Acidithiobacillus ferrooxidans ATCC 23270: one gene and its partner. The protein of the gene in region 1 interacts with the protein of each later gene in a pairwise test. Links are inferred from orthologs where the notes say so. Each region holds a gene or a part of one and is shown in the gene's direction. Other genes may lie near its edges. The genes, in order: glnD and glnK.

Region 1 (8,653 bases):
GCCCGGAATATCCGCCCTTTCCCAAATCCGTCTGCATCTCTCTCAACCATGTGATCTGTCACGGCATTCCCGGCGAGCGCGTCATCAGGGATGGCGACATGCTCAACATCGACGTCACGGTTATCAAGGATGGCTATCACGGAGACAGCAGCAAAATGTTCACCGTCGGAGAGGTGCCGTTGCGTTCGCGTCGGGTGATGGAAGTGGCTCATGAAGCCATGGTGCGTGGCATTCAGCAGGTGCGGCCCGGCGCAACCCTGGGCGATATCGGCCATGCCATACAGTCCTACGCCGAGGCGCAGCACTGTTCCATCGTCCGGGAGTTCTGCGGGCACGGCATCGGCCGCAAATTCCACGATGAGCCGCAGGTGCTGCATTATGGCAATCCCGGTGAAGGCATTGAACTGGTGCCGGGCATGACCTTTACCATCGAACCCATGGTCAATGCCGGCAAACGCTACATCAAGGCCCTGCCCGACGGCTGGACCATCGTTACCAAGGATCACAGTGCTTCCGCCCAGTGGGAGCATACCATTCTGGTCACCGATGATGGTTACGAAATACTGACCCAACTGCCCGGCGACCCCGTCTGAGCATGACGATCCACCCCGCGCAGTCCCGGACGCCTGCTGCGTTGGGCGAAGTTCGGGGGTCTTCGCCAGCCGCCACTTCGCCACAGCAGAGTGCCAGCGCTCTGCTCCACCAGCGCAGCCGCGCGGTGGACAGTACCCTGCGCAGGCTCTGGCAGAGCACATCGGGTGCAGATGCGGCGACGGCGCAAGAACTCACCCTGGCGGCCGTAGGCGGTTACGGGCGCGGCACCCTCTTCCCCCACTCCGACATCGACCTCCTGATTCTGACCCCGCCGACGCTCACGACGGTACAAAAGGGCTTCATCGAAGGCTTCCTGACCAGCCTCTGGGACCTGCAGATGCAGGTGGGGCACAGTGTCCGCAGCGTGGACGAATGCCTGCAGGAGGCGCGTCAGGATCTGGGTATCGCCACCACCCTGCTGGAATCCCGTTATCTGGCCGGATCGCACCCATTATTGCAACAACTGAGCGACGCGTTACGGGAAAATCCCCCCTGGCCTTCCCCGCTTTTTTTCGCCGCCAAACTGGCGGAGCAGGAAAACCGTCACGCCCGCTGCAGCGACACTGCTTTTCACCTCGAACCCAACCTCAAGGAAGGTCCCGGTGCGCTACGCAATATCCATCACCTGCAATGGCTCGCGGCCAGTGTTTTCGGGGAGGGCAGTCTGCGTCGCCTGCGCGATGAGGACATCATTACCGGCGAGGAATATCGTCAGCTCCTGCGCGCCCAGGCCCTGCTCTCCCGCCTGCGGATCGCCCTGCACCTCGCCACCGGACGCCACGAAGACCGTCTGCGCCTCGATCTGCAGGTACCTCTGGCACGGCAACTGGGCTACACCGACCGACCGGGACGTACCGCCGTCGAACAATTGATGCAGAAACTCTATCGCGCCTTCGCCGATATTCTGCGTATCGCCGCCATTGCCCAGGAGAACATCGCGCAGCATCTGGCCGCACGCACCCCAGCGCTGGAGGTTACCGACCAGCGGGCCACCCTGTCCCGGCCCACGCTGCATCGCGATGATATACAACTGCTCCGGCACATTCTGGGCCTGTTCCGTAGCCTGGTGGAAGACCCGCGGCGGCGCACCCTCGACGCACAGACGCAACGCCATCTGTACGCCTTGCGGAACGCCGTTCACCCGCGGGATCTGGACCATGATCCCGTCGCGCAGGAGCAGCTTCTCGCCATTCTCGCCCAGCCCGACGGCGCCTATCGCAGCCTCGCCATGATGCAGCAATGTGGCCTGCTGGCACGCATACTCCCCGCCTTTGGACGTATCACCGGACGTATTCAGCACGATCTCTTCCATGCGTATACCGTCGACCAGCATACTCTTTTTCTGCTCCGCAACCTCGGACAGATCTGGACTGGCGAGGCACCACTCCTGCCCGTCGCCGAGGCCGCCCGGCGGCAGGTGGAAAAACCGGAGTTACTGGTGCTGGCCGGTCTCTTCCACGATATCGGCAAAGGCCGCGGCGGCGATCACTCCAAAATCGGTGCTCAGGAAGCCCGGCGTTTTGCCCGGCGTCTACGATTGTCGCCCTGCGATACAGACCTGGTCGTCTGGCTGGTGGAACAACATCTGCGAATGTCCGCCGTTTCCCAGCGCCGCGACCTCGAAGACCCTCAGGTCATCCGCGACTTTGCCCATCTGGTCGGGGATGAACGCCATCTTGCCTATCTGCTGCTCCTCACCGTGGCCGACATGCGTGCCACCAACCCGGAACTCTGGAATGACTGGAAGGGACTGCTGCTCAGTACACTATATCGGGCGACGGCCACGGAACTTCAGCGGGAAGACCGCCAGACCCGGGATCTTCCGCAGATCATCTCCGATAAACAGCAGGCTGTTCTGCAGAAAATCGCCAGTACCGACCACTCACGTGTACACACCCTCTGGCAGCAGCTTTCGGGCCCGTATTTTCTGCGTTACACAGCAGACGAACTACTCTGGCATTGCCGGGAGATACTTGCCCACAAAAGCCGGAAAGCATTGGTCGCGGTGCGGCCCCACGCGCCCGAGGGCAGTGAAGTCCTGATTTACGGCCCGGACCGACCGGGACTTTTCCAGCAGATTACCGGTGCCCTCGATCGGCAATCCCTGAACATCATCGACGCCCGGATCGATACCAGCGAGGATGGTCGCGCCATCGACACCTTCCTGGTCATCGACAACAGCCACGCCTTCGCCCACAGCGCCCAGGCCCATGCCGATCTGGCTGCCGAACTCCGCGCGGTTCTTGAAGGGGAAGCCGTGCGCAAACCACGTTTTGGGTTGCGCCATTGCGATCCGCGCCACCGGTTCTTTGCACACGTTCCCGCCGAGATCCGCGTGGACAATGGCGTCCTGCCCCGCTACACCCTGCTGGAAGTCCGCGCTGCAGATCACCTCGGCCTGCTCTATCAGGTCGGCGAGACGCTCCGCGCATTGCAGCTCAACATCCACGGCGCCAAAGTCTCCACCTTCGGTGAACGAGTGGAAGACACCTTTTTCATTCTCAACGAACGGGGGCGCAAACTGACCGAAACCCAGGTCGGCGCGCTGATTCATGCCTTGAGCGACATTTTGAATGGTGAACCCGCTTAAACGATGAATTGCCCCCTTCTCCTACGACAGGCGCAAACCCATGTGGTCATTCCTTCTCCCTGACGCCCGGCGGCGGCGCGACCGCGCCCTGGGCCTCGCCGGTGTCCTGCGCAGCGCCCTGCTGGTGCAAGACATCGCGCGTAATGGCGCACAACCCGGAGACCTGCTGCAGACCTGCATCAGGAGCGTTCTGGCGCTGGACAGCAAGGACAGCCTGCGTGCCCTGGGCGATATCGACAGCCTGCGTCACTCTCTGGCGCTGCTCTGCCCGCTGCTGCAACGCGGCCCCGGCAACGCCCGGGAGGCCGAACTGCTGCGCTACAGCATGGCGCTGACCACCCTCGGCAAGCGCCTCCTCAAAAACGCCTCGGCCACCCGGCGCGTCCAGGAAGGCGTCGAGCAGGCCCAACGCCAGATCGCCCACTTTGCTGATCCGATGCAGCGCAGCATCGTTGCCGGGCTCGCCCAGACGTACACCGAGGCCATCGGCATTCTCCGCCCGCGCATCATCGTCAGCGGAGAGAGCCGTTTCCTGAGCGACCCGGACGATGCCGCACGCATCCGCACCCTCCTCCTCAGCGGCATCCGTGCGGCCGTTCTGTGGCGGCAGGCGGGCGGCCGTCTGCCCGCCACCATTCTCGAGCGACGCGCGCTCTGTCAGGAAGCGGAAGAATTACTCGCCACCCATCCTCAGCTTACTCGATGATCACCCTCGATCGAGGGCATCCCGGCGCTTGACGAGCACGTGCATATCCTCCAAAAACCACGCACAGACCGATGCGGCAAAGCTGAACAGCGCTGCGATCAAAAAGTCCGCATGCAGCGTCTGGACGATCAGGGCAGGCGCCCCCTCCTGGGCATAACCGTGAGATCCCCCCGCCAAAAAGGCAGAAAACACCGCGCCGAAAGCCGCAACCCCCAGAGTGCCGCCCATGGAACGGAACAGGGTGACGGTTGACGTCGCCACCCCCAGGTGGCGGTGCGGCACCGCAAGCTGGGCAGAGAGCACCAAGACCTGCATGGTCGTGCCCAGCCCCAGTCCCAGCAGCACCAGTACCGCGTCGATGCGCCACATGGGCGTATGCTGCCCGAGCATGGAAAGCAGCCCAAGCGCTAGGGTGATGAGCAGGGCGCCGGCGATGGGAAACTCCCGATAACGCTGAGTCCGGCTGATCCGGCGCCCGGTCAGCACCGACATTGCCAACATGCCCAGGAGCAAAAATAGCAGTTCCAGACCGGAGGCAGTCGGCGAGAAACCACGCACATCCTGCAAATAAATGGGCAGAAAGCTGACGGAACCGAGCATCGCCACCCCGACAAAAAAAGAGATGATTACACTCAGCGAAAAAGTTCTGAAACGAAAAAAAGCGAGCGGCAACAGAGGTTCCGGATGATGCCGCTCGATCCGTATAAATCCGCCGAACGCGCTCAGCCCCGCGGCGAGAAGAAGCCATGGTCCGGCGGAATCCCAGGGCAACACCGTCCCGGACACGCTGGCAAATAACACCAGGGCGCTCAGGCTGGTGGTCAGCAGGACCGTTCCCGGTACATCCATCCGCACCTTTTCGGCCGTTTTCGGTCTGGGAAAGGCGAAGCCGATGACGAAAAAGGAAAATATACCGATGGGCACATTGATATAGAATATCCAACGCCAGCCCATGGTCTCCACGATAAAGCCACCGAGAAAGGGCCCGACCAAGGTCGCGAGACCAAAAGCGGCGCCCACCAGCCCCTGATAACGGCTGCGCTGGGTGATGGGAATGAAGTCCGAGATGGAGGCGATGGCGGTCACCAGCAAACCGCCACCGCCAATCCCCTGCAAGGCCCGGAACACCATCAGCTCGTCAATGGTTTGCGCCTGGCCGGACAAAACCGATCCTGCCAAAAACAGCAACACTGCCGATTGCAGGAGATACTTGCGCCCCAGAAGATCCCCCAGTTTACCGTATACCGGCAAACAGACGGTGGAGGTCAGCAGATAAGCGGTCACGATCCAGGGTAGTTTGGCCAGGCCATGGAGATCGCGGGCGATGGTCGGCAGGGCGGTGGAGACCACGGTCTGGTCCATCGCCGCCAAAAAAATGGACGACAGGATGGCGAAGAAAATGACTTTTGCCGGCCAGTCCAGACGAAAAGTAGATGCGGAAACGGGCGTTGATGAGGATGTCAATGTATGCCACGCGCAAAACCGATGGCCACCATGATCAGCATGACCGCGATGTAAATACGCAGCCCCCAGAAGGCTACCTGTATCCATCCCCGGATCGGCGCACGGGTCAGCGGTTTGGGCTCCTGATGGACTTCATCTTCCAGAAACGCCAGAAATTCCGGTGTCGCCGCGGAATGAAAGTCTTCTTTAGAATGCATACAAAGCTCCTCAGGCGGACGGGAAGACGACGGTATAGCCATAAACGGCATTGGCCAGAATAAGGAAACCAACGATGGCGAATGCTGAATAATTTTGCCAGCGCCGGTTCACATAGCTCCCCATGATCTCGCGATCATTCAGCAGCATGAGCAAAAACAACATCGCCGCAGGCATGAATATGGAAGCGATTACCTGTACGGTCAGGTTCAGAAAACCCAGTGGGATTTGAGGAATCAGCACCACCAGAGCAGCCATCCCGGCGCTCAGGATACCGGACAGATAAAAGGGCAAGGCCCGTTGCGGCCGAAGGTTCAGACTTCGGGGCAGCTTGAGTGCCTCGCCCACCGCCCAGGAAGTACTTGCCGTAATGGCAATGGCCGCAATCAGCCCCGACTCGACGAGGCCCAGAGCGAACAATGCGGTCCCGACACTACCGAGGCTGCTCTCTCGTAACAGATGGAGGATCGCCTGGATGTCAAACTGGGCGGTATTGAGGTGCCCATACGCCAGAGTACCCGTCAAAATGACGATGGCAATGGCGATGATACCCATGGAAAGGCTTCCGAAGGCGGTATCGGCCTGGCCACTGGGGATGTCATTGACCGTAAGGCCCTTGTCGACCACCGAGGACTGCTGAAAAAAGAGCATCCACGGCGCGATCGTCGTTCCGAGATTGGCGAGTACGACATAGGTAAAGGCGCCTACCGCAGTCCCCACCGGAATGTGCCAGTTGCCCACCGCAGCAATAACCTGGCCCCAGTCCGGGTGCGCCGCGATAGCCAGGGGCACAAATACGATATTGCCCGCGGCAATCCACAATGCCAGCCGCTCCCAGGTGTTATAATGCAGAAAGATCATGGTCCCGGCGAGAAAGGTCCAGGCCACAGCGACCGAAAGAACCGGCGGCACAGAAAACACGCTCATACCGACCCGGATACCGATAAACTCCGTCACCAGGGTCAGGATATTCGCCACCGTCAGATCCAGCAGCGAAAACACCCCCCAGAAAGCGCCATAACGCCCCCAGATCATCTCGGCATGTCCCCGGTGAGTCACCGCGCCAAGACGCACGGTCATCTCCTGCACCACATAGGCCACCGGGATCATGAGCAGCAGGAAGGGAACGAAGAAACCGATACCATACATCGCTCCGGTCTGGGCATAGGTAATCACGCCTCCGGCATCGTTGTCGGCGATCATCACCAGGATACCCGGCCCGATCAGGCTCAAAAACAGCGTCAGCCTCCGCCACCAGGAGGGATGATGGCGGAGTTGATAAATCCGCCAGCGATCCTTGATGCGCTCCCGCACGTCCTCGGGCAATTGCTGCAACACATCCGCCTCGCTGGAGGCTCCGTGAAGTTCTGGTATGACGGACATCGTTCCCCTCCTGAGTGGGCGTTTTATAAGCTGGCCGACCGGTCAGGTCAATATGCCCGAGATCACCACCATGGGCAAGGTCGCCCAGGGAGGAAAAAGACGGAGCTGAGGGTATAAAGGGGGCTCGTGCCGATATCCCCGAAGAACATAACAGAATTGCGCGGATTATATCTGAGCAGGTTTCCTGAAGATATGGGCCTGCCGTGTGACTGCTAGGCAGAATTGCGGCGATAGAGGATAATTGCGGCGCCGCAGGGCCTTCCGGTTCCCTACGCCAACCATTCCAGTGAAAAGGACAAAATCCATGAGCGAATCTCTGCACACCCATGCCCCGCACGAAGAAGCCGCTCATGTGGCTGCCGAACCCCCCGCCCACAAGCATTCCCTCAGTCAGTGGGTGGCCATCTTCACCGCGCTGCTGGCCACCATCGGCGCGGTTGTCAGTTATCAGGGGACTCATCTGATGAACGAGGTGTTGCTGGCCAAGAACGAGGCGGTGCTGGAGAAAGCCAAGGCGACGGACCAGTGGAACTACTACCAGGCCATCAGCACCAAAGAGCACCTCATGCAACTGGCTGTGGATCTGACTCCGCAGAATCAGGCAGGGCCTTACCAGAAGGAAATCATCAAATATACGGGCCAGAAAAAGACCGTTCAGGCCGAAGCCCGGCAACTGGAGCAACTTTCCACAGCGGCCAATATGCGTTCGGAGCAATTGAACAAACCACATAACGATATGGCCATTGCGATGATCTTTTTACAAATCGCCATCTCACTGGCCTCTATCACGGCCTTGACTGGAAGGGTCTGGCTTTTCGGCATGGCCATGCTCAGTGCTCTGGGCGGGGTCGGACTTTGGCTTGTCGCCCTGGGTATGAGCTGACGTTGTCCACGATGCTCCCGCAGCCGGAATGGTATACATGGTACGGGTGGAATGACCGCATCTTTCTGGCGGTGAATCACCTGAGTGATACGCCGATGCTTTCAGCGGCCATGGAGATGGTATCGTGGGTTGCCCAGCCTGCTTATTTTCCCGTCTGGATGGCCCTGCTCGTGGTGATCTTCCGGCTAAGGCCCCTGACGCTGCCCTTTGCTGTTGTCTGGGATTTCGCCGTCGGTGAGTTGGCCGTGTGGCTGATCGTCGTGGCGCTCAAATCAGGGCTCGCTTATCCCCGCCCCGTGGTTGCACTTGGGTCTCTGTCGGTACATGTGGTGGGAAGGCCGGAATATTGGCACAGCTTTCCCTCCGGCCATGCGGCAATGGCCTTTCTGCTCGTCGGCAGCCTGCTCCTGGGAAAGGCCTCCAAAATCCTGTGGATACCCGCTGCGGTGTATGCGGTGCTGGTGGCATGGTCACGCATGGCGGTCGGCGCACATTTCCCCGCCGATGTGCTTGGCGGCGCCCTGATCGGTATGTTCAGCGCTGCGCTGGCCGCTCTGCTGCAACGGCTGACCGCCCCTACAGGTCATTCCCAAGACCGGGAAGGACGGCGATAGCGAACCGGGGATCAACGCGCAATCTGCGCCAACTGTGCATTGTTGATCTTCACCCTGGCATGTTCCCGCAAGTCCTTCAGATAGGCGGTCGACAGTAGACGGCCCCTTTGCTCCTCCAGAAGAGGCACGAATTTGCGCCGTCACTTTGGGATTTATGGCCGCTGCGGCAGGGGCAGTTACGCGTGTAACGGCAAAAATCTGGTAGCCCGACGACGTCTTCACCA
Region 2 (8,299 bases), 1.8 Mb from region 1 along the record:
ATCCCCACCCGCGATCTCCATGAACCCAGCTTTCGCCGCGACCTCAGCGATACCTCCTGGGAGCGGGTGCTACCCGGTAACAAGGAATATCAGCGTGGCGACGAAATCAACAAGCCCGAGGGAGGCGGTTCCGGCAAGGGTCGGGCGGGGGCTCCGGACGGTCTGGGAGAAGACGAAGTCGCCATCGTCCTCTCCGCCGACGAGTTTCTGGACCTGCTCTTCGACGGACTGGCGTTACCCAATCTGCGTAAAATGGCGCAGGGGGATATCCAGGCCGATCAATGGCGGCGGGCGGGTTTCATCAAGGACGGCAGCCCCTCCCGCATGCACGTCGGCCGCACCATGCGTGCCGCCCGTGCCCGCCGGCTGGCCTTGCGTGCCGGAAAACGCCGGGAATTGCAGGATCTGCTGGATGCTCGCAACGTCCTGCAGGAGGAGATTCAAGGCCGTCTGGCACAGAAGCAGGATGTCTCCGTAGAGCAGGAGCGTCTCAGTGAACTGAATCATCAGATCGACGCGTTGGAGCGCAAAATCAAAGCGATTCCATTCATCGACGAGGCCGACCTGCGCTTCGCCCATATCGACCAGCAACCCCACCCCATTACCAACGCGGTGATGTTCTGCGTCATGGACGTTTCGGGCAGTATGGGTGAAAAGGAAAAGGACCTGGCCAAGCGCTTCTTTCTGCTGCTGTATCTGTTCCTGCACCGGCACTATCAGGCCGTGCAGATGGTGTTCATCAAGCACCACAGCACCGCCTCGGAGTGCAGCGAACAGGCCTTTTTCGGCGCCCGCGAGGGAGGTGGGACGCTGGTCTCTCCGGCCATCATCCTGAGTGAAGAAATCATGCGACAACGCTTCCCCCCGGATCGATGGAATGTCTACCTGGCACAGGTGTCCGACGGTGACAATTATTTTGCCGACAACGCCGTGGTGGAAGAGCACCTTCTGAACCTGCTGCCGCGCCTGCGCAACCTCTTCTATCTGGAGGTCAACCGGGACAGCGAGAGTGATCTTCTGCGACTCTACGATGCCATTGCCCAGGACTTCCCGGAGCTGGTCACCGCCCGCGCCAGCGAGCGCGAGGATATCTACCCGATGTTCCGGACACTCTTTGCCACTGAGGAGACGCCAAGCCATGTCTAGGTTCCTCTTTACCGACAACGACTGGACCTTCGCGCGGATCGATGCGGTCACCGAAGAAATTGCGGCCATCGCCGCAGATGAACTTCAGCTCGACACCTATCCCAACCAGTTGGAGATCATCAGCGCCGAGCAGATGCTCGATGCCTATGCCTCCATCGGGCTTCCGGTTTATTACGCCCACTGGTCTTTCGGCAAGCAACGTGCCATCGAGTCCGGGCAGTACCGTCGCGGCGAAATGGGTCTGGCGTATGAACTGGTGATCAACAGCAATCCCTGCATCAGCTACCTCATGGAAGAAAACACCATGACCATGCAGACTCTGGTGATCGCCCATGCGGCTTATGGGCATAACGCCTTTTTCAAGAACAACGTCTTTTTCCGGCAATGGACGGATGCGGAGGGCATTCTGGATTATCTGGCGTTCGCCCAGCGCTACATCGCCCGCTGCGAGGAACGCTATGGGATCGAGGCGGTAACCGACATATTGGATGCAGCCCATGCCATCAGCCGCAATGGCGTGGATCGCGCCCGCCGCCCGCGCCAGCTCTCGGCCCGCGAGGAAGAGCAACGCCGCGAAGAACGTGAACGCTACCTGCAGCAGCAGCTCTTGGAAATATGGCGCACCCTGCCTCCGCATGACACCAGCCAGCCCGTTGATTCCAACGTATTCCCGCCAGCCCCCCAGGAAAACCTGCTCTATTTCATCGAAAAAAACGCCCCACACCTGGAGGGCTGGAAGCGGGAAATACTGCGTATCGTGCGCAAGATCGCCCAGTATCTCTATCCCCAGGGACAGACCAAGATCATGAACGAGGGCTTCGCGTGCTTCGTGCATTACCATATCCTGCACAGCCTGCATGCCCGGGGGCTGATTACCGACGGCACCCTGCTGGAGTTTTACGCCAGCCACACCGCCGTCACCTTCCAGCCGGACTTCGATGATCCGCGCTACAGCGGAATCAACCCCTATGCCCTGGGTTTTGCCGTGTTCCAGGACATCAAGCGGATTTGTCTCGCGCCCACGGACGAAGACCGCCGCTGGTTTTCCTTTGCCGGAGACCCCGACTGGCGCAAGCAGATTCACTTCGCCATGCGCGAATTCCGTGACGAAAGCTTCGTCCTGCAATACCTCTCGCCCAAGGTCATGCGCAACCTGCACCTCTTTGCCCTGAGCAACGACCCAGACGCTACGACATACCGGGTCAGCGCCATCCATGATGACTCGGGCTACCAGTATCTGCGCCAGGCTTTTGCCCGACAAATCGCGGAAAGCGCCCGCCCGCCGGACATTCAGATCGTGTCCGTGGATCGCTGGGGGGACCGTCATCTGCGTCTACGGCAGATGGATTCTCAGCCCCTCGATCAGGATGAAGCCCAAAAGACCCTCCATTTGATTCACACCCTCTGGGGGTATGATGTTCATCTGGACATGGAAGAGCTTTCCCTGAGCGAATCCGGCGCACCCTGAAGATCCGACTCCGACAACCCCAAAGGTTGCACCATAATAGTGCGTGGCGCATTGAACTGGTGCACCAAATGCGGTCACTTCCATGCCATTTTCCAAAAAACGTTAAGTTATAGCCTGTTATAAGTTGGCACCAAGTTTGCTAGAAGCTCCCTGTAATTTCACACAAATGGGAGCAGCAAACATGAAGAGTTCCAAAAGGAGTTATGGTCATAAAATCATTCCGCTGACTGTACTCGCCCTATCGCCGCTGGCGATCGGGACTGGTCATGCATCACCTCTGGCATTGCCCAGCCCCCTGACCTTCCAGGCCGGCCCTTTGGGCACGCTGAACGTGCAGGGCGTGGCCAGCGGCTACGCCGTCTGGCAGGACAACAAGTTCGCAGGATCAGGCAATCCCGGCAACAAATCTGCGTCCGCCGACATCAGCAACGGTCAGGTGATCATCCAGAAGAACTCCGGTCTGGTGCAGTTCTATCTGCAGGCAGGGGCCTATAACGTCATGAGCCTCGGGTCCAATTTTGTCTCCACCGGCACCTTCACCCAGAACACCTTCGGTGCCCTGCCCGTCGGTTATCTCGAAATTGCCCCCACCGATAACTTCAATGTCCAGATCGGCAAACTCCCGACCCTGATCGGCGCGGAATACACCTTCAGCTACCAGAACTGGAACATTGAGCGCGGCCTGCTCTGGGGCCAGGAGAATGCCGTCAACAAGGGCATCCAGGCCAATTACACCATGGGGCCGGTCACCGCCTCGGTATCCTGGAATGACGGCTTCTACTCGAATCGCTTCAACTGGATGACCGGCATGTTGACCTGGGCGATCAACAAACAGAACAGCGTGTTCTTCCAAGGTGGCGGGAATCTGGGACAGACCGATTATGCCTACTCCTCCATCGCCACTACACCGCTGCAGAATAACGAAAGCATCTTCGACGTGGGTTACACCTACACGGGCGCAAACCTCGTCGTTACGCCCTACGTGCAGTATACCAGCGTACCGGCCAGCGCCATTCAGGCGCTGGGTGCCGGCACCAGAAAGACCAGCACCCTCGGGGCCGCCATTCTTGCCGATTACAGCCTGACGGACAAAATATCCATCGCCGGGCGGGTGGAATACATCAGCAACTCCGGCAACCCCAACGATGGCGCCGCCAACCTCACCGGCTTCGGCCCCGGTTCCCATGCCTGGTCGCTGACCGTGACACCGACTTACCAGGACGGCGGCTTTTTCGCTCGGGCTGAGCTTTCTTATGTTACCGCGTCCATGCAGAGCGGCACTGGTTTCTCGGGTAGCAACAGCCTCGCCCAGAACCAACTCCGGGGCATGGTCGAAACCGGCTTCATGTTCTAACCCCCGGGGTCGTTGCCCCCGCGATGTTCCAACCCTGCGCAAGAGGTGTCGTCATGAAATTGATTACTGCCATAGTTAAGCCCTTCAAGCTCGATGATGTCCGTGAGGCATTGTCGGCAGTCGGGATCCAGGGCCTCACGGTCACCGAAGTCAAAGGCTTCGGTCGCCAGAAAGGTCATACCGAACTCTACCGCGGCGCGGAATACGTGGTGGATTTTCTCCCCAAGGTCAAAATCGAGGCGGTAATCAGCGATGACGCCGTCGACCAGGCCGTTGAAGCCATCGAAAAAGGTGCCCGCACCGGCAAGATTGGTGACGGTAAAATCTTCGTCTCCGAAGTGCTGGAGACCATCCGTATTCGCACCGGAGAATCCGGTAATGATGCACTGTAATCACCTATAACCGTTTTACAACCGCTCCGAATCCTTATAGGGAGGAATTTCTTCATGTCAGTAGCTTGGCTTAATACCGGCGACAATGCGTGGCAGCTTACCGCAGCGACTGTCGTTGGCTTGCAGAGTGTTCCCGGGCTCGTCGTCCTGTACGCGGGCATCGTCAAGAAGAAGTGGGCCGTCAACTCCGCTTTTATGGCCTTTTACGCCTTTGCCGCAGTACTGATCGCATGGGTCCTCTGGGCTTATAACATGGGCTTCGGCAATCAATGGTTCCCTTTCGTCGGTACGCCGCATCCCATCATCAGTATGCAGGATGAGCTCAAACAGGCCCTGATTCCGGCCTCCAACACCAGCGCCGCCTTTCCCATGTCCACCATGGTATATTTCCAGTTTGTCTTTGCCGCCATTACTCTGGTGATTATGGCCGGCGCCGTATTGGGACGGATGAGCTTCAGGGCATGGATGATTTTCGTTCCCTTATGGCTCACCTTCTCCTATACCGTTGGTGCCTTCAGTTTGTGGGGTGGCGGTTTCCTCTCCAGCCTCGGCGTCATTGATTACTCCGGTGGTTATGTCATTCATCTCTCCGCAGGTGTCGCGGGCTTTGTGGCGGCCGCGGTGATTGGACCACGCCTCGCGCGTGACCGCGAAAACTTCCAGCCCAACAACGTACTGCTGATGTTGGTCGGTGCCGGTATCCTCTGGCTCGGCTGGAACGGTTTCAACGGTGGTGATCCCTACGCCGCCAGCCGCGATGCGGGTGCGGCGGTACTGAACACCAATATCGCCACGGCGGTCAGTGTCATTGTCTGGACCATCATGGACATCTTCTACTTCAAGAAGCCATCTGTCATTGGTGCCGTGCAGGGCATGATCACCGGGCTGGTGGCTATCACCCCGGCGGCGGGCGTGGTCGATGGCTGGGGTGCGATTGCCATCGGCATCAGCTCCGGCGTCATCCCCTGGCTCAGCATGAACCTGCTTGGCAAAACCGCACTGTTCCGCAAGGTGGATGATACCCTGGGGGTCTTCCATACCCATGCCGTGGCGGGTCTCCTCGGTGGTGTGATGACCGGTTTACTGGCAACCAAGGCGGGTTGTGCAGCCTTCAGCCTGAGCACTCCGGGCGGCGCCATCGAGGGCAACTGGCATCAGGTCTGGCTACAACTCGTCGGTGCGGCATTCATCATCGTGCTGAACATCGTAGTGACGTACATTCTGCTCAAGCTCATCAGCCTGGTCGTGCCTCTGCGCATGTCGGAAGAAGAACTGCTGATCGGCGACGATGCGGTGCATGGCGAGGAAGCCTACGCCTTCTTCGGTGACGGCGAACGCCGGCCGGTGACTGGTGACTGAACGCAACCACCCAACACCCCTACGGTCATACAACACGGCGGGCAACCGCCGTGTTGTATGTCATCATGGCATACCGGCATCACTGAAGGGCCTGCATCATGACCAAGATTCTTGTTTTACAGCATCATCCGGAAGAAGGGCTGGGAAGCCTGCACAATATTCTTGCGGCAGAGGGGCATCAAACGGACGTACACCGCCTCGATCTGGGCGTGCCGGCTCCCGATGACCTGGCCGACTATGGCGCCTTGATCATCATGGGTGGACCCATGAGCGTCCACGATACGGACCGGTACCCGTGGCTGCTCACCGAGCAACGAATCATTCGTCGGGCAGTGGTCGAAGAACTCCCCGTCCTGGGACACTGCCTCGGCGGGCAACTGATTGCCCAAGCGATGGGCGGCGAGGTGACCCCTAATCCGGATGGCCCGGAGATCGGCTGGTGGCCCGTCACCAAGACCCCCGAAGCAATGGGCAGCACCTGGTTCACGGAGCTTCCCGACACGTTTACGCTCTTTCACTGGCACGGCGAAACCTTTTCCCTGCCATCCGGTGCAGTGCCCCTGCTTTCCAGCGACCTCTGCGCCCAGCAGGCCTTTGCCATCGGCAAGCACTGCCTGGCGCTTCAAGGCCACCCGGAAGTCACCCCCACCACGGTGCAAGCCTGGACCGAAAGCATGGCGGATGACTTGCAACAAGCCGGTGCGGGCGTACAGAGCCGCCAGACCATTCACGACCATCTGGAGCGCCGATGTGAAGCATTGCTGGCCAGCGCTGCGGCCATCTACCGCCCGTGGTTGGAGCAGTTGCGCTGACCGTTCAGGGCCGCGCAATGGCCTGCCCTACATACTGGCCCATCCAGTGCTCGATCTCTTCCACCTCACGGAGGTGCCCATACAGACCGATACGTGCCGAGAATTTTGTCACCGCAGCACCCTTGGTTTGCAGGGTGATCAGGATGGCATTACCCTCTGGATCGTAGCCATGCACTTCTACGGTATCGGGACTGATCTGTTTGGATCCGGTAAACCGCATCCCCGCCTGGGGCAGTGCCTTCTCCGCCGCTGCCGTGACGACGCTGAGAGATGCCGGGTAAAAAGTATAGTACGGTACGGGGTTGACTTGCGGAGCCCAGCTGGCGGTGCAGCCACTCAACCCAAGAGCCAGCACCAAAGAAGCTACTGCAAGGCGTAAGGATAAGGTCATAGCATTCTCCATAGCGAAATTATGAGGCTGGTCCGGGGTGAACCTGGCTTTCCCATTATACGGCAAAAGACCGCGCAGGGGATTCCTTCGGGAAGGGACTCACCATGACGGCGCCCCGCCCCCGGAGCAGGCATCGCGACCGGCTGGGCCGTGGGGGTGTACCCCATTCACCACACTGGCATACCTGTGGGATTTTGCTTCATAATGAGACGTAACTGGCTCAAAACGATATGAGGAGATGATGACCATGAACACTGCACGCTGGTTAATGATTGCTGCACTGCCCCTGACGCTTGCGGGCTGCGCGAATAATCCCTACGCCACCAACGGCACTACGGCCAACACGGCGGGCGGTTCCCTGCTCGGCGCCGTCGCGGGCGCGGTCATCGGGAATCAAACCGGCTCGCCGCTGGCTGGTGCCGCCATCGGTGCCGGGCTGGGCGGACTCGCCGGTTACGGCCTCTCACACAGCCAGCAGCAGCCGGCGCCACAACCCGGCTATTATGCCGCGCCACAAGGTAACGTACCTTGCCCCTCCGGCTATGTGTGTACGCCAACGGCCCCGCAATACCAGCAGCCACCCGCCTGCCCGCCAGGATATACCTGCTCCCCGCAATAAGCGGAACCCAGAGAGGGTAGTCCGTCCCTCCGGCACCCCGCTGCAACCCATGCAGGGGAGACTGGAGGGACGGTGCGCTCCGGCGTGCCGGAGTCGCGCCGGCAATCTCCACGATAAAACCGATATGGCCCATAGCGGTAGAAGTCCCGGCAGTACAGACTCGTTGGCTGGCATTTCTAGCCTACAGCTTGAGGATAAACATCCAACCCCTAGCCTTGCTTGAACTTTTCAAATACTATGGCCTAAAATGCAGGGGTATTTCCAGACGGAGACCGCGCATCGGCAAACGTCCAGAACGGTTCCGACCAGGGGGAGACATGCGCGTACGGTTTCATCTGCGGCTTTTGAGGCTGGGGGCTTTTGGCCTTGGTGCCGCGGCATTAGCGGGTTGTGCGAGCATGCCTGATCATGTTGCGGGCCAGCCGCGCAATAGCTACGGTTCGGCCATGGCGGGCTCGGGATATTCCACCGGACAGGACTGCTTTGCCACCACGCCTGACCTGAATGCCGCCTACAACCAGCCTTACGAAATCAACGGTCGCTGGTACCATCCGCTGCGCGGTGACGCGGATTTCTCTGAAAATGGCATCGCCTCCTGGTACGACCGGCAGTCGTCCAGCGACGTGACCGCCATGGGTACCGCCTTCCACGCCCGGCAAATGACTGCCGCGAGCCGGACATTGCCACTACCTTCATGCGTGCGCGTCACCAACCTGAAGAACGGGCGCAGCATCGTCGTCCTGGTGAATGATCGCGGC

What was found.
Region 2: the proteins of glnD (region 1) and glnK interact in binary tests that used the Escherichia coli proteins (3 or more experiments, as listed by UniProt). The link is inferred for Acidithiobacillus ferrooxidans ATCC 23270 from one-to-one orthologs.

The regions. Positions count from the first base shown.
Region 1 is NC_011761.1:832,611-841,263, reverse strand. What follows is about bases 271-3,389. They hold glnD ([protein-PII] uridylyltransferase), read left to right. Parts: upstream 271-595; coding sequence 596-3,184; downstream 3,185-3,389. Other genes in these bases: hflD (high frequency lysogenization protein HflD), read left to right, coding at 3,225-3,389; map (type I methionyl aminopeptidase), read left to right, coding at 271-593. Also shown: more of map, read left to right, coding at 1-270; more of hflD, read left to right, coding at 3,390-3,890; AFE_RS04325 (MDR family MFS transporter), read right to left, coding at 3,891-5,354; AFE_RS04320 (hypothetical protein), read right to left, coding at 5,351-5,551; AFE_RS04315 (NRAMP family divalent metal transporter), read right to left, coding at 5,562-6,932; AFE_RS04310 (DUF4337 domain-containing protein), read left to right, coding at 7,237-7,815; AFE_RS04305 (phosphatase PAP2 family protein), read left to right, coding at 7,827-8,429.
Region 2 is NC_011761.1:2,591,193-2,599,491, forward strand. What follows is about bases 2,926-5,690. They hold glnK (P-II family nitrogen regulator), read left to right. Parts: upstream 2,926-4,021; coding sequence 4,022-4,360; downstream 4,361-5,690. Other genes in these bases: AFE_RS13360 (porin), read left to right, coding at 2,926-3,968; AFE_RS13370 (ammonium transporter), read left to right, coding at 4,415-5,690. Also shown: AFE_RS13350 (YeaH/YhbH family protein), read left to right, coding at 1-1,146; AFE_RS13355 (SpoVR family protein), read left to right, coding at 1,139-2,614; more of AFE_RS13360, read left to right, coding at 2,796-2,925; more of AFE_RS13370, read left to right, coding at 5,691-5,719; AFE_RS13375 (type 1 glutamine amidotransferase), read left to right, coding at 5,818-6,531; AFE_RS13380 (hypothetical protein), read right to left, coding at 6,536-6,922; AFE_RS13385 (glycine zipper domain-containing protein), read left to right, coding at 7,170-7,541; AFE_RS13390 (septal ring lytic transglycosylase RlpA family protein), read left to right, coding at 7,859-8,299. UniProt on the Escherichia coli protein: Involved in the regulation of nitrogen metabolism. Regulates the activity of its targets by protein-protein interaction in response to the nitrogen status of the cell.